Regions from separate parts of the Proteocatella sp. QWL-06 genome, predicted to be linked through region 3. Evidence: a T-box and tRNA genes for the amino acid it is inferred to sense, from the RefSeq annotation. Region 3 holds a T-box; the other regions hold tRNA genes.
What was found. A T-box is a leader RNA that pairs with one kind of tRNA and senses whether it is charged. The one in region 3 lies ahead of argS (arginine--tRNA ligase), so its partner is inferred to be a tRNA-Arg.
Positions count from the first base shown of each region.

Region 1: it encodes a tRNA-Arg, which carries the amino acid that the T-box ahead of argS (arginine--tRNA ligase) is inferred to sense. The anticodon was not compared.
Region 2: it encodes a tRNA-Arg, which carries the amino acid that the T-box ahead of argS (arginine--tRNA ligase) is inferred to sense. The anticodon was not compared.

Region 1 covers NZ_CM178755.1:208,341-216,392, forward strand. The annotation lists gene AC4PGZ_RS00965 (TRAP transporter small permease) at 1-343, shown strand, start outside; gene AC4PGZ_RS00970 (TRAP transporter large permease) at 343-1,632, shown strand; gene AC4PGZ_RS00975 (IclR family transcriptional regulator) at 1,751-2,527, shown strand; gene AC4PGZ_RS00980 (PfkB family carbohydrate kinase) at 2,652-3,677, opposite strand; gene AC4PGZ_RS00985 (bifunctional 4-hydroxy-2-oxoglutarate aldolase/2-dehydro-3-deoxy-phosphogluconate aldolase) at 3,741-4,700, opposite strand; tRNA gene AC4PGZ_RS00990 (tRNA-Arg) at 4,866-4,942, opposite strand; gene AC4PGZ_RS00995 (AtpZ/AtpI family protein) at 5,302-5,547, shown strand; gene AC4PGZ_RS01000 (ATP synthase subunit I) at 5,634-6,005, shown strand; gene AC4PGZ_RS01005 (F0F1 ATP synthase subunit A) at 6,079-6,801, shown strand; gene atpE (ATP synthase F0 subunit C) at 6,841-7,395, shown strand; gene atpE (ATP synthase F0 subunit C) at 7,476-7,745, shown strand; gene atpF (F0F1 ATP synthase subunit B) at 7,798-8,052, shown strand, end outside.
Region 2 covers NZ_CM178755.1:884,908-892,959, forward strand. The annotation lists gene AC4PGZ_RS04150 (TrkH family potassium uptake protein) at 1-893, shown strand, start outside; gene AC4PGZ_RS04155 (potassium channel family protein) at 906-1,559, shown strand; gene AC4PGZ_RS04160 (TrmH family RNA methyltransferase) at 1,552-2,346, shown strand; gene AC4PGZ_RS04165 (thioesterase family protein) at 2,407-2,829, shown strand; gene AC4PGZ_RS04170 (transglycosylase domain-containing protein) at 2,883-5,354, opposite strand; tRNA gene AC4PGZ_RS04175 (tRNA-Arg) at 5,473-5,549, opposite strand; gene cdaA (diadenylate cyclase CdaA) at 5,732-6,574, shown strand; gene AC4PGZ_RS04185 (CdaR family protein) at 6,575-7,765, shown strand; gene AC4PGZ_RS04190 (phosphate butyryltransferase) at 7,774-8,052, shown strand, end outside.
Region 3 covers NZ_CM178755.1:1,306,363-1,314,414, forward strand. The annotation lists gene floA (flotillin-like protein FloA) at 1-240, opposite strand, end outside; gene AC4PGZ_RS06170 (NfeD family protein) at 240-710, opposite strand; gene AC4PGZ_RS06175 (DEAD/DEAH box helicase) at 876-2,483, opposite strand; gene ung (uracil-DNA glycosylase) at 2,512-3,210, opposite strand; gene AC4PGZ_RS06185 (hypothetical protein) at 3,211-4,038, opposite strand; gene argS (arginine--tRNA ligase) at 4,002-5,702, opposite strand; T-box leader at 5,759-5,961, opposite strand; gene AC4PGZ_RS06195 (heavy metal translocating P-type ATPase) at 6,041-8,052, opposite strand, start outside.

The DNA of each region.
Region 1 (8,052 bases), 1.1 Mb from region 3:
GATAGTGTTTCTGGCATCAGGAGCAGCATTCAGATATGGCAATCATGTAATGATTGAAATGGTAGTAGACATGCTTCCGGCAGCTGCGGCAAAAATCGTTACTATAATAGACCTTTTCATAAGCCTTGGAATTCTTGCGTTCTTCGGAATCCAGAGCACTACGCTGATAAGCAGCTTCCTCACATCAGGAAGATCTACCAACATACTTGATATCCCGTATTCAATGATATATATGGCGGTACCGGTTGGAGTAGTGCTTATGATGATAAACATAGTAATAACTAATATTGAAGAAATAAAGACGATAAATTCTGAGACAGACGCGAAGGGAGAAGCAGTATAATGAATTCTAGTATAATAACTCTGGCAGCTATTGTAATGCTAGCGCTGCTTTTCATGAAGGTGCCGGTGTTCATATCGGTGCTTGGCGGATCTGTGACTTATTTTATTCTCAATCCGAACATATCCACTCAGATTTTTGCACAGAGAGTGATTTCGGGAACAGAGAGCATTCCGCTGCTGGCCGTGCCATTCTTCGTTTGTGCAGGGATACTGATGAACTATTCGGGTGTTACCAAGAGGATAATGGATTTCTGTGAGGTTATTACAGGAAGAATGAACGGAGGACTTGCTCAGGTTAACGTTCTTCTGTCTACCCTTATGGGAGGACTCTCAGGATCAAACCTGGCGGATGCAGCAATGGAAGCAAAAATGCTTGTTCCTGAGATGGAAAAGAAGGGATTCTCAAAGGAATTTTCAACTGTTGTAACTGCTACCTCAGCTATGATTACTCCGCTTATACCTCCCGGAATCGCGATGATAATATATGGCTCAATTGCCAATGTATCAATAGGAAAGCTCTTCATAGCAGGTATTGGACCGGGTCTTCTGCTTTGCATATCTATGATGATACTTGTCAGCATAATATCGAGAAAAAGAGGATATAAGCCTATAAGGACAGAAAAACTCAAGCCTGCAGAACTGAAGAAGTCGCTTATGCCGGCAATCCTTCCGCTGCTTCTGCCTGTAATAATAATAGGCGGAATAAGACTGGGAGTATTCACTCCTACTGAGGCTGGAGCTGTAGCCATAGTATATGCCCTGCTTCTTGGAGCTGTTTACAGAGAAATGAAGATAGAAGATCTCAAGGCTTCGCTTATCGAAACTGTTGCCACTACTTCATCCATAATGCTTATTGTCGGTGCGGCATCTGCATTTGCATGGATACTTACTAAGGAAAGAATCCCTCAGGAGCTTACGGAAGTGCTGGTAACATATATAAATAACAAATATGTATTCCTCATGATAGTGAATGTGTTCCTTATTATAGTAGGAATGTTCATAGAAGGAAATGCGGCCATGATAGTACTTGTGCCTCTTCTGGCGCCGGTTGCGGCGGCATTTGGAATAAATGAGATCCAGTTTGCCATGGTATTCATATTCAACATGGCTATCGGATGTATTTCTCCTCCGATGGGAACTCTGATGTTTGTTACATGCGGTATAACAAAGTGCAAGATGAAGGACTTTATAAAGGAAGCAGTGCCTTTCTATATACTGCTGCTGGTATGTCTTCTTCTGCTTACTTTTGTACCTGTATTCTCTACAGGAATCGTAGATCTACTATACTAAGAATTTAATCAAGTGAATTAAATGCCTCCCTGTGATTTTATTAGCGGGGAGGCTTGTTTTATTTGTGTGGTGTGATAATATAATTATAAAATCTAATATGATAATCGCAGGGGGTAAAGTGGAAAACGAAGAAAAAGCAAAAAATCCGATACAGGTCGCAGAAAGGATATTTCAGGCTGTTGAGGAACTTTCATTATGTGAGCCTGCCGGACTGGTGGAGCTCAGCAACCGCCTGGAACTTCACAAAAGCACTGTGCACAGGATACTGAGCTCGCTTCAGATGATGGGATACGTAAGGCAGGAAGAAGATACGGGGAAATACAGACTTTCTCTGAAATGGATGGAGATATCAAATCGGATAACAGAAAAACTGGATATAGTTTCGATAGCACGTCCCTATCTTAGGAAACTGAGCGAAATAAGCGGAGAAACGGTGCATCTGGTGGAAGTGGAAGGAAACGAGGCAATATATATAGATAAGGTAGAATCTGGCTCTAATTCGATACGTATGGTATCAAGAGTAGGTAGCAGGATACCCCTTTATTGCTCAGGGGTAGGAAAAGCTATGCTTGCAGAGCGATCGGATGAGGAAATAGAGGAAATCTGGAACAGCAGTGACATAAGAGCCATGACTCCAAAGACTATCCTGAGTCTGGATGAATTTCTCGAGAATATCAGAGAAATAAGGAAATTCGGATATGCTCTTGATAATGAAGAGAATGAAATGGGAGTAAGATGTATCGCTGCAAGCATACTCGATCATGAAGGCAAGGCAAGAAATGCATTCAGCATATCGGCTCCAGTCGGAAGGATGACTGATGAAAAGCTCAAAATGCTCGCAGAATATGTGCTTGAAAGCAAAAGGAATATATCAGGCGAGTTTGGGTTCAGATAATATGAAGAAAGCCGTTTTTAAGGCAAAAAAACCCCAGTCCCGGGAAGGATTACCAAGAATCTTTTCCGGGACTGGGGTAAAATTATATTATAGGAAGGTTATCGCTTATTAAAACTGTATTGAATTATCTCTGAACGCGGCCAGAAGCATCTCCGCCTGCCAGTTTTCTGACCTCATCCACAGATACCAGATTGAAGTCACCTTCTACAGCGTGCTTAAGGCAAGATGCCGCAACTGCGAATTCGATTGCATCTCTTGATGAATAGTCGTTAAGGCAAGCATATATAAGTCCTCCGCCGAAGCTGTCTCCACCTCCGACTCTGTCTACTATATGAACTGGATATTTCTTACTGAAAACATATTCTGATCCATCAAACAGCATCGCTGACCAGTTGTTGTCGTTTGCAGATATTGATTCACGAAGAGTTATTGCAACCTTGCTGAATCCAAAACGGTCAGCGAGCTGCTTTGCGACATCCTTGTATCCTTCGTGGTTCACGTCGCCCTTTGTCACATCTGTATCTGCCGCATGTATTCCAAATACATCTGCAGCATCTTCTTCATTGGCAATACATACATCTACATATCTGCAAAGCTCTCCCATCACCTGGCCGGCCTTTTCCTTTGACCAGAGTTTGTTTCTGTAGTTAAGGTCACATGAGATCATAACGCCAAGGTCCTTTGCCGCCTTGCACGCATCCAGGCATATCTGAGCAACGCTGTCATTCAGCGCAGGAGTTATTCCTGTGAAATGGAACCAATGCGCGCCACTGAATATCTCGGCCCAGTCAAAATCGCTCTTTTCTGCAGTCGATATTGAAGAATGCGCTCTGTCGTATATTACTTTTGAAGGCCTCTGTGATGCGCCTTTTTCAAGGAAATATATTCCAACTCTGTCTCCGCCTCTTGAAATAAAATCAGTGCCTACACCGTATTTTCTAAGTGAATTGACCGCTGCCTGTCCAATCTCATGCTTTGGGAGCTTTGTTACAAAGTGTGCGTCAAGTCCGTAGTTTGAAAGAGAAACTGCCACATTGGCTTCTCCTCCGCCATATGTTGCCCCAAAGCTGTCTGCCTGAACAAATCTGTAGTATCCCTCAGGTGCAAGCCTGAGCATTATCTCTCCGAATGTGATGACCTTTTTAGACATTTATTTTTCCTCCGATTTTATATAATAATAGAATTCATTGTGTATTCATATATAGTTCTGCTGTTATTTCTGAACAAGGTGGATAGCAAATCCTCCAACCTGGGCTTTCAGGTAGACTGCAGTCAATTTGTCATTTTTGTATTTCGCAGTGTCCATATCAAGCTCAAAACCCTGTGATTCAAGGTAATATACTGCTCTGTCGATATATCTGGTCTTTATTGCTATATGACCGTTTTTCCCAAGGTATGGGCTTTTCATGGCTTCTATGAAACTGCCGGCGAATATTGAGCTGTTACCTGTCTTTTTTTCAAATCCAAACATTTTTCCAAAAGCGCCTGTAACTTCATCAGCTTCGCTTTCGCCTTCGCAGTTTATCCCGATGTGTGCAAGCTCAAAACCAAGCATAGAATGAACAGCATCTTCTGTCAGTTCTCTTATCTTGTCAAAGTTGCCTTCCTTTATCAGGTCACCACTTACCATCCAGCTTCCTCCACATGCGATTATCTTTGGGAAATCGAGGTATGTAGTAAGGTTTTTCTGGTTGATGCCGCCTGTTGGCATGAATCTTACATTTGTATAAGGTGCTGACATTGCCTTTATCATATCAAGTCCACCCGAAGCTTCGGCAGGGAAGAATTTCACAACTTCGAGACCAAGCTCTATGGCAAGCTCTACATCGCTTGGATTGCATGTCCCTGGAGTGATTGGAATGTTTCTTTCTGTACAGTATCTGACGATCTTAGGGTTGAGTCCTGGGCTGACTATAAATTTTGCCCCCGCTGCAACAGCGCGGTCTACCTGATCAGTAGTAAGTACAGTTCCTGCGCCTACAAGCATTTCTGGAAATTCCTGAGACATTATCCTTATTGCTTCTTCCGCGGCCTCAGTTCTGAATGTAACCTCTGCGCAAGGGAGGCCTCCGTCACACAGTGCCTTCGCAAGCGGTGACGCGTCACTGGCATCGTTAAGTACTACTACTGGAACTATTCCTAATTGCTGAATTTTTTCTAATACTGGGTTCATATGAGAGTTCTCCTTCTATATATATGAATAGGATCCGAATGTTTCATGATATGAAACTCATTATTACATCATGAAACTATAATTCAATTATATATTTTTCTCATGAAATGTCAAGCACAAAAAAAACACCATATCCTAAAAAAAAGGAAATGGTGTTTCTGGTATTGGTGCACCTAAGAGGACTTGAACCTCCGACGCACAGTTTAGGAAACTGTCGCTCTATCCGCCTGAGCTATAGGTGCGTGTTTGTTCGTGCATAATAGATTTTAACCAAAAAATCAGGAATTGTCAACATAAGGATTGCCTAAATGTGGATTTTATTATATTATTCTTAATGATAGATAAAAAAATAACAAAATGTGTGATAAAATTCCATATGCAAAGTGTATATAATTTGAAAATATCACCAATAAAGTAACTATTAGTTAAAAATAGTTTAGAATATTCTGAAATGGAGATATTTTAAATTGACTTTTTAAATCGTATATAGTAATATTATTTCATAGCGAAAAATTTAAGAATTTATAAAAAATGATAATAGATTAGGTCGTTCATTCAAAATGCGAACGTGATCAGTAATTAAGAGACCGGGGGAAAATTTGTGAAGCGAGATCCTAGAAAAACTGTTGATATTGGAAAGAATCTTGCATTAGTAACGCAGATGGGCATAATGATTCTCGCTCCTGTCGGACTTTGCATGTTTGCGGCAAACGCTCTCATCGAGAAGTATGGTCTTGGTGACTGGGTAATGATAATTGCCATTTTACTGGGTATTTCAGCTGGTTTTTTGAATATTTACAAAATTCTAAGAAATTACTTCGAAAGTGGCAACAATGGTAAAAAATAGCTGTTATTTAAATATAAATTAAATTTAGTTAATTATGATATGACCTCATTTTTGATAAAAAATAGACAATGAATTGGAAAGATATTATGGATGAATTATTTGCAACGAAACTTAAAATAGTCAGAAATGCCATATTTCTAATGGCAACAGTAGCAGCGCTGTCAGTGGTTTTATATGACGGATGGACAGCATTTGTAACTGGAATAGTGTTTGGACTGCTGATAGCGGTACTCTGCTTTGAGCTTCTGTCATCTGCGGTCATAAGAGCTGTAAATCTTCCGCCTGAGAAGGCGCAGGTATATGCAGGTACCAGATATATAATAAGGCTTGTCATATATGCCGCTGTGATCTTCATATCAATCAAGGCAGATTACATAAACGTGGTGGGAACTATCCTCGGACTTTCGAGCATAAAGCTTTCGATTGTCATTTCCGGAATACTTGACGGGCTGAAGTAAGTTATTATTACTCGTTAACAGCAGAGTATTAATATAAAGAATTTATGAATTAACTGGGAAAGGAGGATTACTAATGGGTGATGGAGGATTTGGAGCAAAAATTAAATTTACGATAAGTGAAAATATCCCTTTTATTGGCGGAGTGCCTGTAACCGAAACTATAACTACAACTTGGATAATCATGGCGGTGCTTATAATAGGGTCAATTATTCTTACCAGAAACCTTGACAGGATTCCCAAAGGTATGCAGAATGTCGTAGAATTGCTTGTTGGACTTGTGTATGGGCTTACTGAGGATACTATGGGAAAAGACAAAGTCGGATTTGCACCTTATATTGGTACTCTGATGCTTTATCTGGCCTTTGCGAACCTCGTTGGACTTCTTGGAGTCAGGCCGCCAACAGCAGATCTTAATATGACGCTTGCACTGGCGCTTATAACGTTTTTCCTGATTCACTTCAATGGAATACGCAGAAAAGGACTTTTCTCATATCTTAAGGGATTCACGGAGCCGTTTATTCTGCTTATGCCAATTAATCTTATTGGAGAGATTGCAACCCCAATATCTTTGTCATTTCGTCTATTCGGAAACTTAGTCGGCGGGTCCATAATAATGGCTTTGGTATATTCTGCTCTTGCATCGCTTACGACAGCTTTGCTTGGCATAGATATTCCAATATTCCAGGTGGGAATACCTGCTGTACTGCATGTATACTTTGATATGTTTTCCGGATTGCTTCAGACATTTATCTTTGCGATGCTTACAATGGTATTTGTTTCTGGTGCTATGGATTAAGATGGATGAGACAAAATTTATGAAGAAAGGGGTGTTTTGATGCAAGAAATGGATTTTATAAGCAGATTTTTATACTGGCTGGTTTCTTTTGACAGGAAGGCGCTTATACTTGGAGCATCTGCCATTGCGGCCGGGCTTGCAATGATTGCAGGTATTGGTCCGGGAGTTGGACAGGGATTTGCAGCTGGAAAAGGAGCTGAGGCAGTAGGAAAAAATCCAAAAACTGCAAAGCAAACAACCATGATAATGCTTCTTGGAGCTGCAGTTGCCGAAACATCAGGGATATTATCTCTTGTTGTAGCGCTGATACTGCTCTTTGGAAATCCCGTAGTCTCACAGGACGGCGCCGTGCTTGTTCTGGCCGCGTCAGTCATAGGAGCAGGTTTTTCCATGATAGCCGGCATAGGACCTGGTATAGGACAGGGATATGCAGCAGGCAAGGGAGCTGAAGGGGTCGGAAAAAGACCGGAATTTCAGTCCTCTATAATGAAAGCTATGTTCGTTGGTCAGGCGGTAGCGCAGACTACAGGAATATATGCTCTTGTAATATCGCTTGTGCTGCTTTTTGCAAACCCGTTAATGAATCTTTTGTAGTTTATGATTAAAAATATATTTTGTATGAAAAATTGGAATTTACAATATAACAATATTCAAAATTCAGGAGGAAAATAATTATGGAACCTATCACAGGAAAAGCATTAGTATTAGCATGTTCAGCAATTGGAGCGGGTCTTGCGATGATCGCAGGTATAGGACCTGGTATAGGACAGGGATATGCAGCAGGTAAGGGAGCTGAGGCAGTTGGAAGACAGCCTGAGGCTCAGGGAGATATAATCAAGACTATGCTTCTTGGAGCAGCAGTAGCGGAGACAACAGGTATCTACGGACTTGTTATAGCGCTTATCCTTTTATTTGCAAACCCACTTGTAAAATTACTGGGATAATAAATACGGCGGAATTTGGATGAAAAGCCATTAAAAGGAAGGAGGCGTATTTATGGCAGGATTGATAGAGTTAAATGTTTGGCAGATTATCTTCAATATAACGAATACAATTATTCTTTTTATTGCACTTAGACACTTTCTGTTCAAACCTGTAAAGGCATTCATGGATGAGAGGACAAACAGCATTCAGGAATCGATAGATACCGCAGAGGAGAAGAACAGAGAAGCGGAAAGACTCAGCGCGGAATACAACAGAAAGCTTGAACTTGCGCATGAAGAAGGAAGAGAAATCGTAAGAAACTCAACC
Region 2 (8,052 bases), 420 kb from region 3:
AGTTCATACCTGAATTTGGCTTTATAAAAGGATTCAGCACATCCATATTCACATCAATCTCGGGATTCTGTAATGCAGGGTTTGATATTATGGGAAATTTTGAATCGATAACAAGATACAAGAGTAATTTTGTTATAAACATGGTCATAATGCTTCTGATAATAATCGGTGGACTTGGATTTACTGTGATTTTTGATTTTATGCATGAGCGAAAATTTAAAAAGCTAAGCCTTCACTCAAAGCTGGCATTAACCGTCACAGCGGTCCTTATATTTGGAGGGACTGCGGCACTATATTTTCTTGAATCAGGTAACCCTGACACTATAGGAGGGTTAAGTCTTTATGAAAAAATCCTTATAAGCGCATTTCAGGCAGTGAGCCCCAGGACCGCCGGATTTAACTCTATTGATCTTGCTGCCCTGACAGACAGCTCAAAGTTTCTGATAATACTGCTTATGTTTACGGGAGGAAGTCCGGCATCTACAGCAGGTGGTATAAAAACCACCACTTTGGCAGTGCTTCTTCTTACTGCTGCAGCCTTTGTAAGAAACAAGGATGTAGAGGCATACGGAAGAAGAATAAACTATTCCGTAGTTAATAAAGCAATGACGATAATAATAATTGCATTCATAATAATAATAGCCGGATCAATGGCTCTCAGCCTTCTCAATCCGGAAATGGATTTTGTGGATATAGTATTTGAGGTAGTATCTGCATTTGGAACAGTCGGGCTTACACTGGGTATAACAACTCAGTTTGAAACTGCTTCAAAGCTTGTACTTGTAATAATTATGTTTGCAGGAAGAGTAGGAGCCCTGACGATTGTCATGGCACTTGCCGGAAGAGCAAAGAAAGTGGAATATCAGTTGCCGGAGGGCGAAGTTATATTATAAAGGAGATTTTTTATGAGTTCATATGTAATAATCGGGTGTGGTCGTTTTGGATCAGCGGTTGCCAAGACTATATACAGTCTTGGCCATGAGGTACTTGCAATAGACATGAACATGGAGATAATACAGGATATAGCAGACCATGTAACTCAGGCTGTTCAGGCAGATGCAACAGATGAAGCCACACTGAAGTCACTTGGAATAAGAAACTACGATGTCGCTGTAATAAGCGTTGCTTCGGACATAGAATCTTCGATAATGGCCACCATAGTGGTAAAGGAACTCGGAGTGCCTTATGTGGTATGCAAGGCAAAGACTGAGTTGCAGGCAAAAGTGCTTTATAAGATAGGCGCGGACAGGGTAGTATTCCCGGAAAGAGATATGGGAGTAAGACTTGCGCACAACCTTATATCAAAGAATGTACTTGAATTCGTGGAACTCGATCCGAGATATTCGATAATTGAAATTATTGCATCTGACAACTGGAATAATAGAACACTTTCAGAGCTTGATCTCAGAGGCAAGTACGGAATAAACATCGTAGCGATAAAGAGAGGCATGGATGTGAATATATCTCCTGAGAGCGAAGACATAATATACGCAAAAGACATACTTGTTGTCATTGGAGAAATCAAGAAAATTAACAAGATGAGTGAGGCAAATGAATAATATAGAGATTATAGGATCAAAGGAAAATCAGAAGATAAAGCTCATATCTTCTCTCAAGCTGAGAAAGAACAGGGAAAAGCACAGGCTTGTAATGATCGAAGGTCTGAGAGCAGTAAAACAGATCCTGGATGATGGAATAAACGTAAAAATGCTTGCTTTTTCAGAAGCTGAGATAAATTCTGATCAGGAGTACAGAGAAATATATGAGAAGCACCTGGAGGTATCTTGCGTTGTCAGAGCATCTTTATTCAGCCAGATAACGGATACTGTGAATACGCAGGGCATAGTCGCTCTTGTAGATATGCCCTCTCACGATCTGAAGGCCATACTTTCGGGTGAGAGGATGAGAGTGGTGATATTTGACAGGATCCAGGATCCGGGGAATGCCGGTACTCTTATAAGAACGGCTGATGCAGCGGGCTTTGATGCGGTCCTGTATACAAAGGGAACTGTGGACCTTTTCTCTCCGAAAGTGAACAGATCCGCAATGGGGCTCAATCTTTCGGTGCCTGTGGCAGAGATTGATCTTGCCGATATTGACTATATGAAAGCGCAGGGATTTGCAATATATGCTACCGCTCTTGATGACTATTCGGTGCTGTATGACAGCGTCAGGTTTGATGACAGGACAGCCATCATACTGGGCAACGAAGCCAATGGCATAAGCGAGGAACTCCTCTCTGTGTCTGACGAAAAGCTCTATATTCCAATATTTGGAAAGGCAGAATCACTTAATGTCGGAATAGCAGGCGCAATAATTATGTACGAATCACTAAAAAAACAGTAGCTAGATCACGTCTGATAAGGTAAAATATATATTGTATATTTTATGAAAGGAAGTATGATTATGCTAAAAATGCCTGAATTTGAAATTGGGGGATCGATAACAATACAAAAAACCGTAACTGAGGACGACATCGCCAGCAATTATGGGAATTCTGAGCTTGACAGGCTCTTTGCAACGCCATCGCTTGTTGCGCTGATGATATCAGCCAGTACGAAGCTGATTGACGAAAAGCTTGATGAGGGACTTGTCACTATAGGCAAGGAAATCCACCTTGTACATGAAAAGCCTACTCTGCTTGGCCAGACCATAACTATAACTGTTACAGTGAAGGAAAGGCATGAGAATACCCTCAAGCTTGAAATGATAGCCTTTGACGAGATAGGAATCATAGGAAGAGGAAGCTTTGACAGAGTAATAGTGAGCAAGAAGGCCCTTATGAGAAAGGTATATGCAAGAGAAGCCATGCTTGAGATCAGGTTCTAATTAAGATCCTTTAAATATGTGCAAAAAAAGAGAGAGCTCAAAGCTCTCTTTTTTTATCCAAACAGTCCGTTTCCATCATCAGCTGGCGGTGGATTACCCTGGTCGCCATTTCCCTGATTATCATCGACTGGCGGGTTCTGCGGCTTGTCTGTCTGTCCTTCGCCTCCAGGATTGCCCTGGTTTCCATTGCCGTTATTTTCGCTGTTTATATATTCCTTATCATCTTTTTCTGCATTTGCCTTAGTCTCATCGTCCAGAAGGCCTTCTGTAACTATTGGTGCCTCGTGCTCCATGCATATATCTTTCGGTTCGGTTCCTGCTACAAATATCTCGCTTGCGATTTTTGTGCAGTACGGTCCTGGCTTGAGTCCGCTTTCAAGACATATCGAAGTCTGGGTTAGCCCTGAAGGAGCAGCAAAGTTTTTGGCAGGAAGTCCTGAGTGGACTCTGTTCATTATCCTTCCCCAAAGCGCAGATGGTACGTCACTGGATTTATTCATATCCTTTGGCTGGTCTTCACCTATCCAGAGAGCACTTGTGTAGTAAGGTGTGTATCCTGCGAACCAGATGTCTTTTTCATCGTTTGTGGTACCTGTCTTTCCTACTGTCACAAAATTCCTGACCCTGGCTCTTCCGCCGCTACCTCTGTTTACTACATCCTTCATTATGTCAGTCATTATATATGCATTCTGAGCTGTTGCAATCTGCCTTACTTCAGGTGTGTTCTCGTAAAGCACAGTGCCGCTCGTATTCTCTATCTTTGTAATGAATACAGGTTTTGTATATTTTCCTGAGTTTGCGATTGAAGCATATGCTGCTGTAAGATCAAGAGGCGTAACTCCCTTTGTCATACCTCCGAGTGTCATCGACAAGTTCTCATCATTTACTGCTGAGTTCATGTCTCTCGTCACTATTGTTGATATTCCCATGTTCTTCATATATTCAATCATTTTTTTCGTGCCTACTTTTTCAGCTACCTGAACCGCTCCTACGTTTGATGATTTTATCACAAGGTTTCGAAGTATAGTAGGGCCGTCATAGGTACTGAGGTTCTTTGGCCAGTATTCACCTTTTTCATCTTTTATAGGCTCATCCACTACTCCTGATCCTGCGGTAAATCCATTTTCAAGTGCAGGAAGGTAAACTGCCACTGGCTTTATTGATGATCCGGGCTGTCTTGGGTTAAGCGCTCTGTTATAGATTTTGTTTCCGCTAATCCCTCTTCCGCCCACGAGTGCTTTGACCTGACCGGTATACTGATCCATTATCACGGAAGCGACCTGTGGCTGAGGAATCCCATCCTCGTCTATCCAGCTTCCCGGGAAGTTGGCTGGATTGTTTACTTCTTCTTCAAGTATGTTCTGTATGCTGGTACTGAGAGTAGAATATATCCTCAGTCCTCCGCCATAAAGAATGTCATTTGCATCTTCAGCAGAGTAGCCTACGGATTCAAGCGCTGTCACTGCTTCTGCCTTTACTTTATCGGCAAAGTAAGAAGATATGTTAGACTGTTTTTTCTTTCCGAGCTTTATCTCCACCGGATATGCCACAGCTTCGTTGTACTGAGTCTCTGTGATATATTCGTTCTTGAGCATCATCTTGAGAACTATTTCCTGTCTTTCCTTGGAATCAGGGTTAAGGACAGCTTTTCTAGCATAGTAATCATTCTTTACAAGCTGGTTATGCTCAAGATTTGAAATAAGTCCATTTTTAAGAAGCCTGTCAAATACCTGAAGGTCTTCAGCTGTTGGCGCTGGGGTTTCACTGTTGCTTGGGATGAGGCTTACCTGCATTCCTGTAAAATCGTCATCAGGAGAAATAGGTGCTGTCACATAAGCTGAGAATTTGTAAGGATTCTGTGTGATGCCTGCTATCATCGCTGCTTCTGGAAGATTGAGCTCAGACACATCCTTGTCAAAATACACATGAGCTGCAGCCTGAACGCCTCTTGTTCCTCTTCCAAGACCTATGGTATTGAGATATGCATGAAGTATCTGATCCTTGCTGAGGACTTTTTCGATTTCAAGTGCATAATATGCATCTTTAAGCTTTCGAGTCCAGGTCTTATCCATTGTAGTATAAAGGTTTTTTGCAACCTGCATCGTGATTGTCGAAGCTCCCTGAGCAAGGCTCAGAGTCTTTATGTCATACCACAGTGCTCCGAATATCCTTTTGACGTCGACTCCGTTGTGCTCTCGGAATCTTTCATCTTCAACCGCAATTACTGCATTCTGAAGATCTTCTGGAATCTGAGAGAGCGGCACTATGCTTCGATACTCTCCATTTGAAATCTTTTCTATCAGAACTCCCTTGTCATCAAAAATAAATGAGCTTTCATCAAGCAGTTCCGATATTTTCGTAGGGTCTATCGGTTCAGCTGTCTTTACTACAATCAGAGCAGCTGCCACGGCAGTTATTCCACCTGCAAAAACTGCAAATGCAGTTATGAGCGATATCAGCCTGATGAAATTTATTTTTCTTTTTTTCTTTTTCTTATTTGGTTTTTTTTCTAAATCTTTGTCCATGTTCAGACCTCCTAATCCAATATATTATATCATAAATTTTCACAGGTACATAAATTATTTAAAAAAGTTACCATACTGTAATAAAAAAACCCTCCGCTGAACTGCAGAGAGCCTTTGCTGGTGCACCCAAAGGGACTCGAACCCCTGACACGCGACTTCGAAGGCCGCTGCTCTATCCAACTGAGCTATGGATGCATTATGAAATAACATATAATATGATAACATAAAACATAAAGTTGTGGAACAGGTTTATTCTAAATTTTTCCGTTATATCATAAATTAATGATTTAAATACGTATCAGAGCAGATAATAATTGCAATTTGAACAGTTAGTATTGAAAATTGTGTCCAGATATGAAATAATATAAAGATAAAACATGAAAAATAACAAGGGATGGAGGTGCCATGATATCATGTGGGAACTCAAGGATATAATAATGAACATCAGCATATTCGATGTGATAGACATAACAATAGTAGCTTATGTTTTTTACAATGTCTATCTTCTGATAAAAGAGACCAGAGCCGAGCAGCTGATAAAGGGCATCGTGGTACTTCTCCTTACCAGCAAGATATCTGAGCTCATGCAGTTTCAGGTAATACACTGGATATTAAAGAACACTATGACCGTTGGGCTCATAGCGCTCCTGATTGTATTCCAGCCAGAGCTGAGGAGAGCCCTTGAGCATATAGGAAGGACCAAGTTTCTTCTCAAATCGAGTGGTGAGGGCAGTGTTAATATCGACAAGCTGGTCCTTGAAATAATACACACAGTGAATTCCCTTTCGAAATCCAAAATCGGAGCGCTGATAGTATTTGAAAGAGAGACAGGGCTCAATGAGATCATACAGACAGGAACCCTTGTAGATGCAAAGATAAGCAGGCAGATACTTCGAAACATCTTCATACCAAATACTCCGCTTCATGATGGCGCGGTAGTCATAAGAGGCGACAGAGTTATGGCCGCAGGATGCTTTCTGCCGCTTACGGAGAATAACAAGCTCAACCAGGAGGTAGGTACGAGGCACAGGGCAGCGCTTGGGATAAGCGAAAAATCTGACTGTATCTCACTTGTAGTGTCTGAAGAGACGGGTGCGATATCTATTGCTGACAATGGAAAGCTCTTCAAGAACCTGGGCGAAGAAGAACTTGAAATTTACCTTAAGAGAAACCTTAAGAGGGACGATGAGAGAAAATTGTTCAGAAAAGGTGGTGAATAGATGCTGGATCATTTCAAAAACAATTTTAAAATAAAGCTGTTTTCAATCATATTCGCTTTCATAATGTGGGTATACGTAATGTCCGAGGTGGATCCTATTGTAATCAGGAGCTTTGAGAACATAAGCGTAGAGACTGTCACTAACATAGATGAGATAAGAGACAATGGACTTACGTTCGCGTATGGCCAGGATTTTAATGTAAAGGTTGATTTCAGGGCAAAAAGATCTGTACTTAATGAATATATCAGAAATGGCGTCACTCCAAAGGGAGAGATATACGATCCAAAGGAAGGGACCAATATGATGCAGGTGGTCATGGATGCGCCAAGAGAGATAGAGTACAGCCTTAATCCGCTTCAGATAGAGGTGGTGCTTGAAAGGTCTGTTGTAAGCATGAAGAACATAGTAATAAATACAGAAGGCAGCCTCAGGACGAATTATGTGATAGGGCAGATAAAGCCAAACAGAGTAGGACTTTATGTCGAAGGGCCGCAGTCTCAGGTCGAAAAGGTTATGAATCTGTCAGGAACAGTAAAGCTTGAGAACAATGATTCAGATTTCAGCACGAAAATAAACCTTGTTCCACTGGATGACAGAAACAATATAGTAGAAGGCGTAACGATACGCGAATCATCAGTCATTGTAGATGTCGACGTTGACAAGACCAAAAATGTACCTGTAGAGCTAGTGTTTGTTGACGATCAAGGGCAGAAGGTACCAAACAGCTCATTCAGGGCCGATGTTGAGAACGTGAGGATACAGGGAAGTGCGGATGCAGTTGATGCAGTGAAGTCTCTGAAGACAGTTCCTGTAAAGATATCCGGGTTCAATAGGGTTGCAGGAGTTTCATATGAGCTTGAAAAAACAGCTGAACTGGTTTATTCGGTCGAAAGAATAAAAATAAAAGAGATACAGAGCGAGCTTGAGGAATATACTCTCATGATGCCGCGCGCCGGCATAACGCTCACGGGAGAAGCAGATGCAGAAGCGATAAAGAGCACGCTTCCGCCAGAAACGGAGATAAAGATAACTGCAGGCAGAGAATATTCAGACAGGATAAATCCTGATAATATAAGAATATTGATTGACAATAAGGCAGCACAGGAAAAATACAAACTTCAGTACGAAGTTGATTTTCCGATTTTCAGCATTAAGATCACTCCGGAAGTGGTCACTATAACGGAAAATTAGGAGGAAATATGAAAAGTTTCAACGAAATCATGGAAAAAGCAAGACAGAGCGGTCCAAAGCGAATTGCAGTCGCATGCGCCCAGGATGCTGATGTCCTTAAGTCTGTAGACATGGCAAATGTCGCAGGAATTGCAGATGCCACTCTTGTTGGTGACAGAGAAGCAATAATTGATATTTGCAAAAAACTGGATATAGACTATAATAAATATGATATAGTTGACGAGCCGGATAATCAGCTTGCGGCTATGGCAGCGGCAAAGCTTGTATCAGACAAAAAAGCTGATATT
Region 3 (8,052 bases):
CAGAAAGTGAGCCTCCAGCTTGTCTATTGTTAGATTAAGCCCTGCTTTTGTTGCCTTTATCATAGGATTTACTATGTTAGTAGGCCTTACTCTCCTTATGTTCATACCCACGAGTGTCAGTATCGATATCTTTACCCCTGAAAACATAGCCGTGATCCACAGACCAACGGGTATAAATCTCAGAAGCGAAACCAGCAGCAGCAGTATGATTAAAATACTTATTACAATTCCTAAATCCATTACTTTTCTCCTTCCATTTCTCTGACGAGAACTTTCGTACCGTCTACATAAGTGACTTTTACCATTTTTCCTTTTTCAATAAGCTTGTCTTCTGAAACTACATCCAGTATCCTTCCTTCAATCTTAGCCTTTCCAGTAGGCCGCAGGGTACTTTCCGCTATTCCTACTTTGCCAGTATAGCTCTGAAGGTCTTTACTGCTTATATAACCTTCATCTTTGTTCAGCGAAGATGACAAGATAAGAGTGTTTCTCATCCTTTCCTTTGGAATGATCTTTATAAGGATATATATTATTATCCCTATTATTGTAAAGCTTACCAATATTGCAAGCAAAAGGCCAATAAAGGTATCAGTCATAAGAGTTAGTGCCCATATGACCATTATGGCTCCTACTGTACCCAAGACGCCTCCTGGTACGAATAACTCCGCAAAGATAAGCGCTATTCCGATACCTAAAAATAAACTATTCATTTATATTTACCTCCTGTCTTCTAATTATACCCTATTCTATAATTAAATAGTTACAATTATATAAAGAAAATATTACAATTATGTAAATATGAGATACTTATAAAAAAATCAGCAGATGTTAATAAATCCGCTGATTTTTCAAAATTGAATATCTTTTAATTTTTATTATTTACTTAGCTGAGCTGTAACTTTCTTACCTTTGATCTTAACGTTCTTCATGTTTTTCAATACCGTCTTCTCATATTTTGAAGGTATTTCAAAGAAACTGTAATTGTCAAACAGGTCAATTGATCCTATGTGCTTGCCCTGAATCTCACATTCTCCAGCTACCGCTCCTACGATGTCTGCAACTCTGACTTTGCTGTTTTTTCCAACATTGATATGGAATCTTACCATGCCTTTTTCTACTTTGCCTGACTTTGATTTTCTCTGCGCTCTTTCAGGCTGTCTCTTGTCATATTCTCCAAAGTTTATGCTTTCCTTATCCTGCAGCTGAAGATTTTCTTTTAGTACAAGCGCAAGGAAAGTCTCAACATCCATGCCGGATTCCTTTATTTTATCGACTACTTCGTAATATGCATCTATATCTTCAGGAATATTTCGGTTCTTTATATCTTCAATATAATTATTGAGAACCTTCTCTTTGATTTCAGCATATCTTGGTATTATTGTTTCTTCTATCTCGCATTTTGCGTACTTCTGGATATTTTTGAGTTTTTGAATATCCCTTCCGTATACAAATGAATATGATTTTCCTTCTTTTCCTGCTCTTCCGGTTCTTCCTATTCTATGAACATACTGCTCATCTTCCTGAGGAAGGTCATAGTTGAATACAACGTCGACATTTTTAATATCAAGTCCTCTCGCTGCGACATCTGTAGCAATAAGGATATCAATATTCCCACGTTTAAAGCGGTCCATTACATAATCCCTCTTCTGCTGCTTCATGTCTCCATGGAGTCCCTCTACTGAGTATCCTCTTGACTGCATGTCATATGTCAGCTCATCTACCATCTTCTTAGTATTGCAGAACACTATAGATTTTCTAGCGTCTTCAAGCTGTATGATTCTCGAAAGAACCTCTGCCTTATCAGTATTTCTTACTTTTATATATTTCTGAACTATCCTGTCTACAGTAACCTGCTTGCTTGCTACCTTTATAATTTCAGGGTTTCTGAGATATTTTCTGGCAAGATTTGCTATCGCCGCAGGCATAGTTGCTGAGAACAGCATGGTCTGTCTGTCTTCATCAGTTTGCTTCAGTATTTCTTCGATATCCTCTATGAATCCCATATCAAGCATTTCATCCGCTTCATCCAGCACTGCAAACTTTACTTCGCTAAGCTTGAGAGTTTTTCTTCTTATATGATCAAGTACTCTTCCCGGAGTTCCGACAACTATCTGTACTCCCTGCTTTATGCTCTTGATCTGTCTTTCTATGCTTTCTCCACCGTAAACTGCGGTTACCTTTACTTTAGTGAACTTGCATATTTTGTTGATTTCATTTGACACCTGTACTGCCAGTTCTCTTGTAGGACATAGTATTATAGCCTGTGGCTTGAATACTGATTTATCAATCCTTTCAACGATAGGTATCGAAAAAGCCATAGTTTTTCCAGTACCAGTCTGTGACTGACCTATGAAATCGCCTCCATCCAGACCCAGCGGTATAGCCTGAGCCTGTATAGTTGTAGGTGTCTCATATCCACTTTCCTTAATTGACTTTAACATTTCCGGTGACAAGTTTAAATCTTCAAATTTCAAATTATTCATTTATTATTCCTTTCAACTTTCGGATATACTATATCCATTTAATTTCACTTTTTCCGTTTTCAATAAGATAATCATTTATCATTCTAAAGTGATTATTTCCAAAATATCCCCTGTAGCATGAGAAAGGACTCGGATGGCTGGACTTGAGTACGCAGTGTCTGTTCTGGTCTACAATAGCAGCTTTGTCTATTGCATAATTTCCCCAAAGCACAAATACCAGAGGTTCTTCTCTCATATTGAGAATACCGATTATCTTATCTGTAAATTTCTCCCAACCCATATTTCTATGTGAGCCAGGCTTTGATTTTTCAACTGTCAGTATGCTGTTCAAAAGTAACACGCCTTGTTCAACCCAGTCAGAGAGATCGCCCAAAGTCCTCGATTCTCCATACTCGTTTTCAAGTTCCTTAAAAATGTTGACCAGTGACGGAGGATTTTTGACCTCTGATGAGACGCTGAAGCACATGCCATTGGCCTGCCCTTCTCCATGATATGGATCCTGCCCAAGTATAATCACTTTGGCATCGTCAATATCTATTCTCCGAAAAATCTCAAACACTTTTTCTTTCGGAGGATATACTGTGTTTTTCATGTACTGCCCATCAAGATATGTCAACATATCTAAAAAGTAGCTTTCTTTAAGCTCATCAAAAATATGTTCTTTCCATCCCGGCTTTACGCTTTCAAGAGCAAATGACCTTGCAATATATTCTATACGCTTGTTCATTCAGGATACCTCTCTGTCCGCATTTCTATAACAGAGCTCAAGTTCTCCCATCTTTGCACTCAAGGCGATTGTCGTTATTCCTTCAACATTCTTCTTACTCTTGATTACGTACTCCCCTATAAGCGGAGACGTATATACATTGTCCAACTCTGAACTGAACAGTTTGCTCATATTGATTTTATCAATATATGGCTTCTTTTTAATCTGGAAAAGGCATATTTTTTGAAAGTAAAGTGACATTTTAAATAAATAGTCATCTTCATGAATAATATCTTCATCGAATCTTTGAAGCAGTCCCAGGTTCATTTCTATCTGTTTTTCTTCAATAAAATCAATAATAGCATCCTCAATGGAAATTTTATTTAATATTATATCAATCTTAGCTTTTTGAAATTCCACTTCCTCTTCCCTGGTGCCCCCTGTCATATTTATCTTTGAAAATACAATATCCGGATCTTCAATTGAAAAAACACGGTATACAAGGAGATTAATTCCAATTCTGTTTTTAAGAGTAAGTTTCTTTCTTATTAGCTCATACAAATCATATGTGTTCTTTACAGCCTTTTCATAGACTGGGTTCGATAATATCAGTGGCATTAGCGCCGACATTATGCTGCCTTTCCCTTTATTCAAAAAGTATCTGTAGAGCTCCAGCTCGTCAGAGAGCCTTCTTGCATCTACTTTTACTTCAAGATCTTGTTCAACTGGAAATAATGATCTTGTGATCATATACACTATATCCTTATTTCCAAATTCTGCGATATTCTGGTAAATCCGTTTTCTATCCATATCTACATTTTTTCTGGAGCTTCCATTCCAAGAATCCACATTGCATTCTTGAGCGCATTTTTTGTTGCTGAAACCACAGCTACATAAGCCCTTTTATAATCCTCTTCGCTGTTCAGTATGTGATTGTCATGATAGAATTTGTTGAACGCCTGAGAAAGATCAAGAGCGAATCTTGCTACATGATGAGGTTCATTCTTTCCCTGAGCTCTTAGAAGAACACTTTCAAAAGAATCAAGCACTCTTACTATCTCAACTACATCTTCATTACTTGAGAGCAGACTGTAGTCAATATCGCCAGTAACTTCAAAACCTGATTTTTTCAGTATCGAGCAGCATCTCGCATGTGTATACTGAACATACGGACCTGTTTCGCCCTCAAAGCTGAGAGTTCTTTCCCAAGAGAACTGATAGTCCTTTATCCTGCTGTTTGAAAGTTCCTGGAAAACAATAGCCCCAACACCTACCTGCTTCGCGACATTATCTATGTTCTCGAGATCCGGGTTTTTCTGCTTTATGATTTCCTTAGTCTTTTCAATTGCCCTGTTGAGGACATCTTCAAGGAAAACCACCCTTCCTTTTCTCGTAGAAAGCGTTCCTTCTTCCAGTGATACTGTTCCGAATTGAACGTGTATGCAGTCCTTCGCCCATTCATTGCCCATCAGCTCAACGATTTTTTTCCATTGTCTGAAGTGAAGCTCCTGAGGGGTTCCAACCACATATATGTTTTTGTAGAAATCGTATGTTTCTTTTCTATATAGCGCTGCCGCTATATCTCTTGTTATATATAGTGTAGATCCATCCTTTTTCATTATGAGCGCTGGCGGCATCCCATGCTCCTCAAGGTCCACTATCTTCGCTCCCTGCGAATCCTGAAGTATCCCTTTTTCCTCAAGCTGCTTTATTACCGAAGGCATCTTGTCAGAATAGAAGCTTTCTCCCGCAAAAGAATCATATTCTATACCGAGCATTTCATAAACCTTATTGAACTCCTTTAGTGATACGTCTCTTATCCACTGCCAAAGCTCAGTTGCTTCAGGATCCTTATCTTCCAGTTTTTTGAACCACTCTCTTGCCTGATCTTCCATTTCTGGATTTTCTTCAGCTTTGTCATGAAACTCTATATAAAGCTTCAAAAGCTCATTTATTGGATCCTTTTCAATGACGCTTCTGTCTCCCCAAGCCTTATAAGCTACTATGAGCTTTCCAAACTGCGTTCCATAATCTCCAAGATGATTTATGGCAACCGTATTGAATCCCATAAATTTATACAGCCTGTGAAGAGAATGACCTATAACCGTAGTTCTTATATGTCCTATATGAAACGGCTTTGCTATATTTGGAGATGAATACTCGATTATCGTGGTTCTGTTCTGACCGAATCCCGTCTTTCCGAATTCTTCGCCTTCTGCTATGCAGCTTCCGATTACATCGCTTACCCATACATTTTTGTTCAGAAAAAAGTTAACATATCCGCCAAGATTTTTTATTTCACCCACGAACTCCGGTTTTTCGATTTTCTCAGCAAGCTCCAAAGCTATCTGATTAGGGGATTTTCTGAATTCTTTGGCCAGTCTGAAACACGGAAATGCATAGTCTCCCATTTCCACATTTGGCGGAATCTCTATTAATGATAATATATCTTCCATGGCAAGATTTTCTAAATAATTATTTAAAATAATTGCAAGTTCATTCTTAAAATCCATTTTTACCTCCTCAAGTTATCACATTTTATAAATAAAAAAACTCGTCTCTTTATATATAAAGAGACGAGACTTTCCCGTGTTACCACTCTTCTTGGTATTTAATACCCACTCTATATTCTATAACGTGAATGACTCGTACTTTTTATTTATTAAAGCATCCTCAGAGTTTCTATTCAAAATTCTATCCTACCAAGCTTCCACCATCCTTGGTTCTCTATAAGGAAATCTTAATATTTACTTATCTCTTCACAGGAAAATATTTAACTATACATACTGATTTAGTATATCATATTTCCAATCGATAATCAATAGGTTATTGTAAATCGCTATCATGTTTTTTAATAAGGTCTGAACCTTTTCAGTCTAAGCGCATTTGAAACGACAGATACCGAACTCAGACTCATTGCCGCTCCGGCAAACATCGGGTTCATGAGAGGACCTCCGAAAAGATGAAGGATTCCCATGGCAACAGGTATTCCTATTACATTGTATCCAAATGCCCAGAATAAATTCTGCTTTATATTCCTTATAGTACTCTGACTTAGCTGTATGGCCGTAGCAACGTCCATGAGATCACTTCTCATGAGCACTATATCAGCAGATTCCATGGCAACATCGGTTCCAGAGCCTATAGCTATACCAACATCGGCCTGAGCAAGTGCCGGAGCATCGTTTATCCCATCACCTGCCATCGCAACAATGCTTCCACTCTTCTGAAGCTTCTTAACCTCATTCGCCTTATCTGCGGGAAGCACATCCGAAAGCACCCTTTCTATTCCTACTTCCTTTGCTATAGCTCTTGCTGTTCCTTCGTTGTCTCCGGTTATCATTACAACGCTTATTCCCATGCTAGTAAGCTTTTCTATGGCTCTTCTGCTGTTTGGCTTTACTGTGTCAGCAACTGCAATGACCCCTGCTATTTTCTGATTTACTGCAAGGTACATTGGAGTTTTTCCCTCAATTGCAAGTTTCTCCGAAACCGATTCAAACCCTTCCAGCTTCACATCGTTATTTCTCATAAGCTTTATATTGCCGAGCAGTACCGATTTTTCTTCAATTACAGCTTTTATGCCAAACCCTGATATAGCGTCGAAATCCTGAGAACTTTTCAGTTCAAGGCCCAGCTCTTCAGCTTTCTTTATTATGGCTTCAGCAAGTGGATGTTCAGATCCATGTTCTGCAGATGCAGCAAGCTGAAGTATGGTGTTCTCATCAAAATCTCCAAAAACTGTTATATCGGTCACAACCGGTTTCCCTTGAGTTATAGTTCCCGTCTTATCAAGGACTACAGTGTCTACTTTATGAGCAGTTTCAAGAGCATCGCCACTTTTTATGAGAACTCCGTTTTCCGCTCCCTTCCCGGTGCCTACCATTATCGCTGTAGGTGTTGCAAGTCCAAGAGCGCACGGACAGGCTATCACAAGTACAGATATGAAAATAGTAAGTGAGAATCTTACCCCTTCGCCCGCCATATACCATCCGAGCCCTGACAACAGCGCCAGAACGATAACTACAGGGACGAAATAACCTGATATTATATCCGCAAGTCTCGCAATTGGTGCTTTGGAGCCCTGCGCCTCTTCTACAAGCCTTATTATCTGAGCTATGGCAGTGTCCTGACCCACTCTTGTTGCCTTGTATCTCACAAATCCATTCTTATTTATGCTGGCTCCGTAAACCTTATCTCCAACATTTTTTTCAACCGGGATACTTTCGCCGGTAAGCATCGATTCATCAACCGAAGTCTTTCCTTCTGTAACTTCTCCATCTACAGGAAATCTTTCACCAGGCCTTACCATAACAACATCAGACTCTCTTACGTCCTTAACTTCGATTTCAACTTCTTTGCCATCAACGAGTATCCGTGCCGTTTTGGGAGTAAGCCCAACTAATTTTTTTATAGCCTCCGAGGTTTTTCCCTTTGAGACATTCTCAAAGTATTTTCCAAGAGTTATAAGTGTCAGTATCACCGCAGCAGATTCAAAATATAAGCTGTGGACGTAATGATGATCCCCTGAAGATATCATTGCAACCGCATAGATTCCGTACAGAAAAGCAGCGGATGTTCCAATCGCAATAAGCGAATCCATGTTGGGACTTCGTTTGATAAGCGACCTGAAGCCTACAGCATAAAAATCTCGTCCACATATCATTACCGGAAGAGTCAGAATAAGCTGAATAACTGCGAAATTCAGCGGATTTACATCAGGAGATATAATTTTCGGAACCGCCAGCCCAAACATAGTGCCCATAGAAATATATAGAAGCGGTATTGAAAACACAGCCGATATGACAAATTTTCTCCATAATTTCTTAATCTCTTCATCTTTCTTCTTTAAAAACTGCTCCT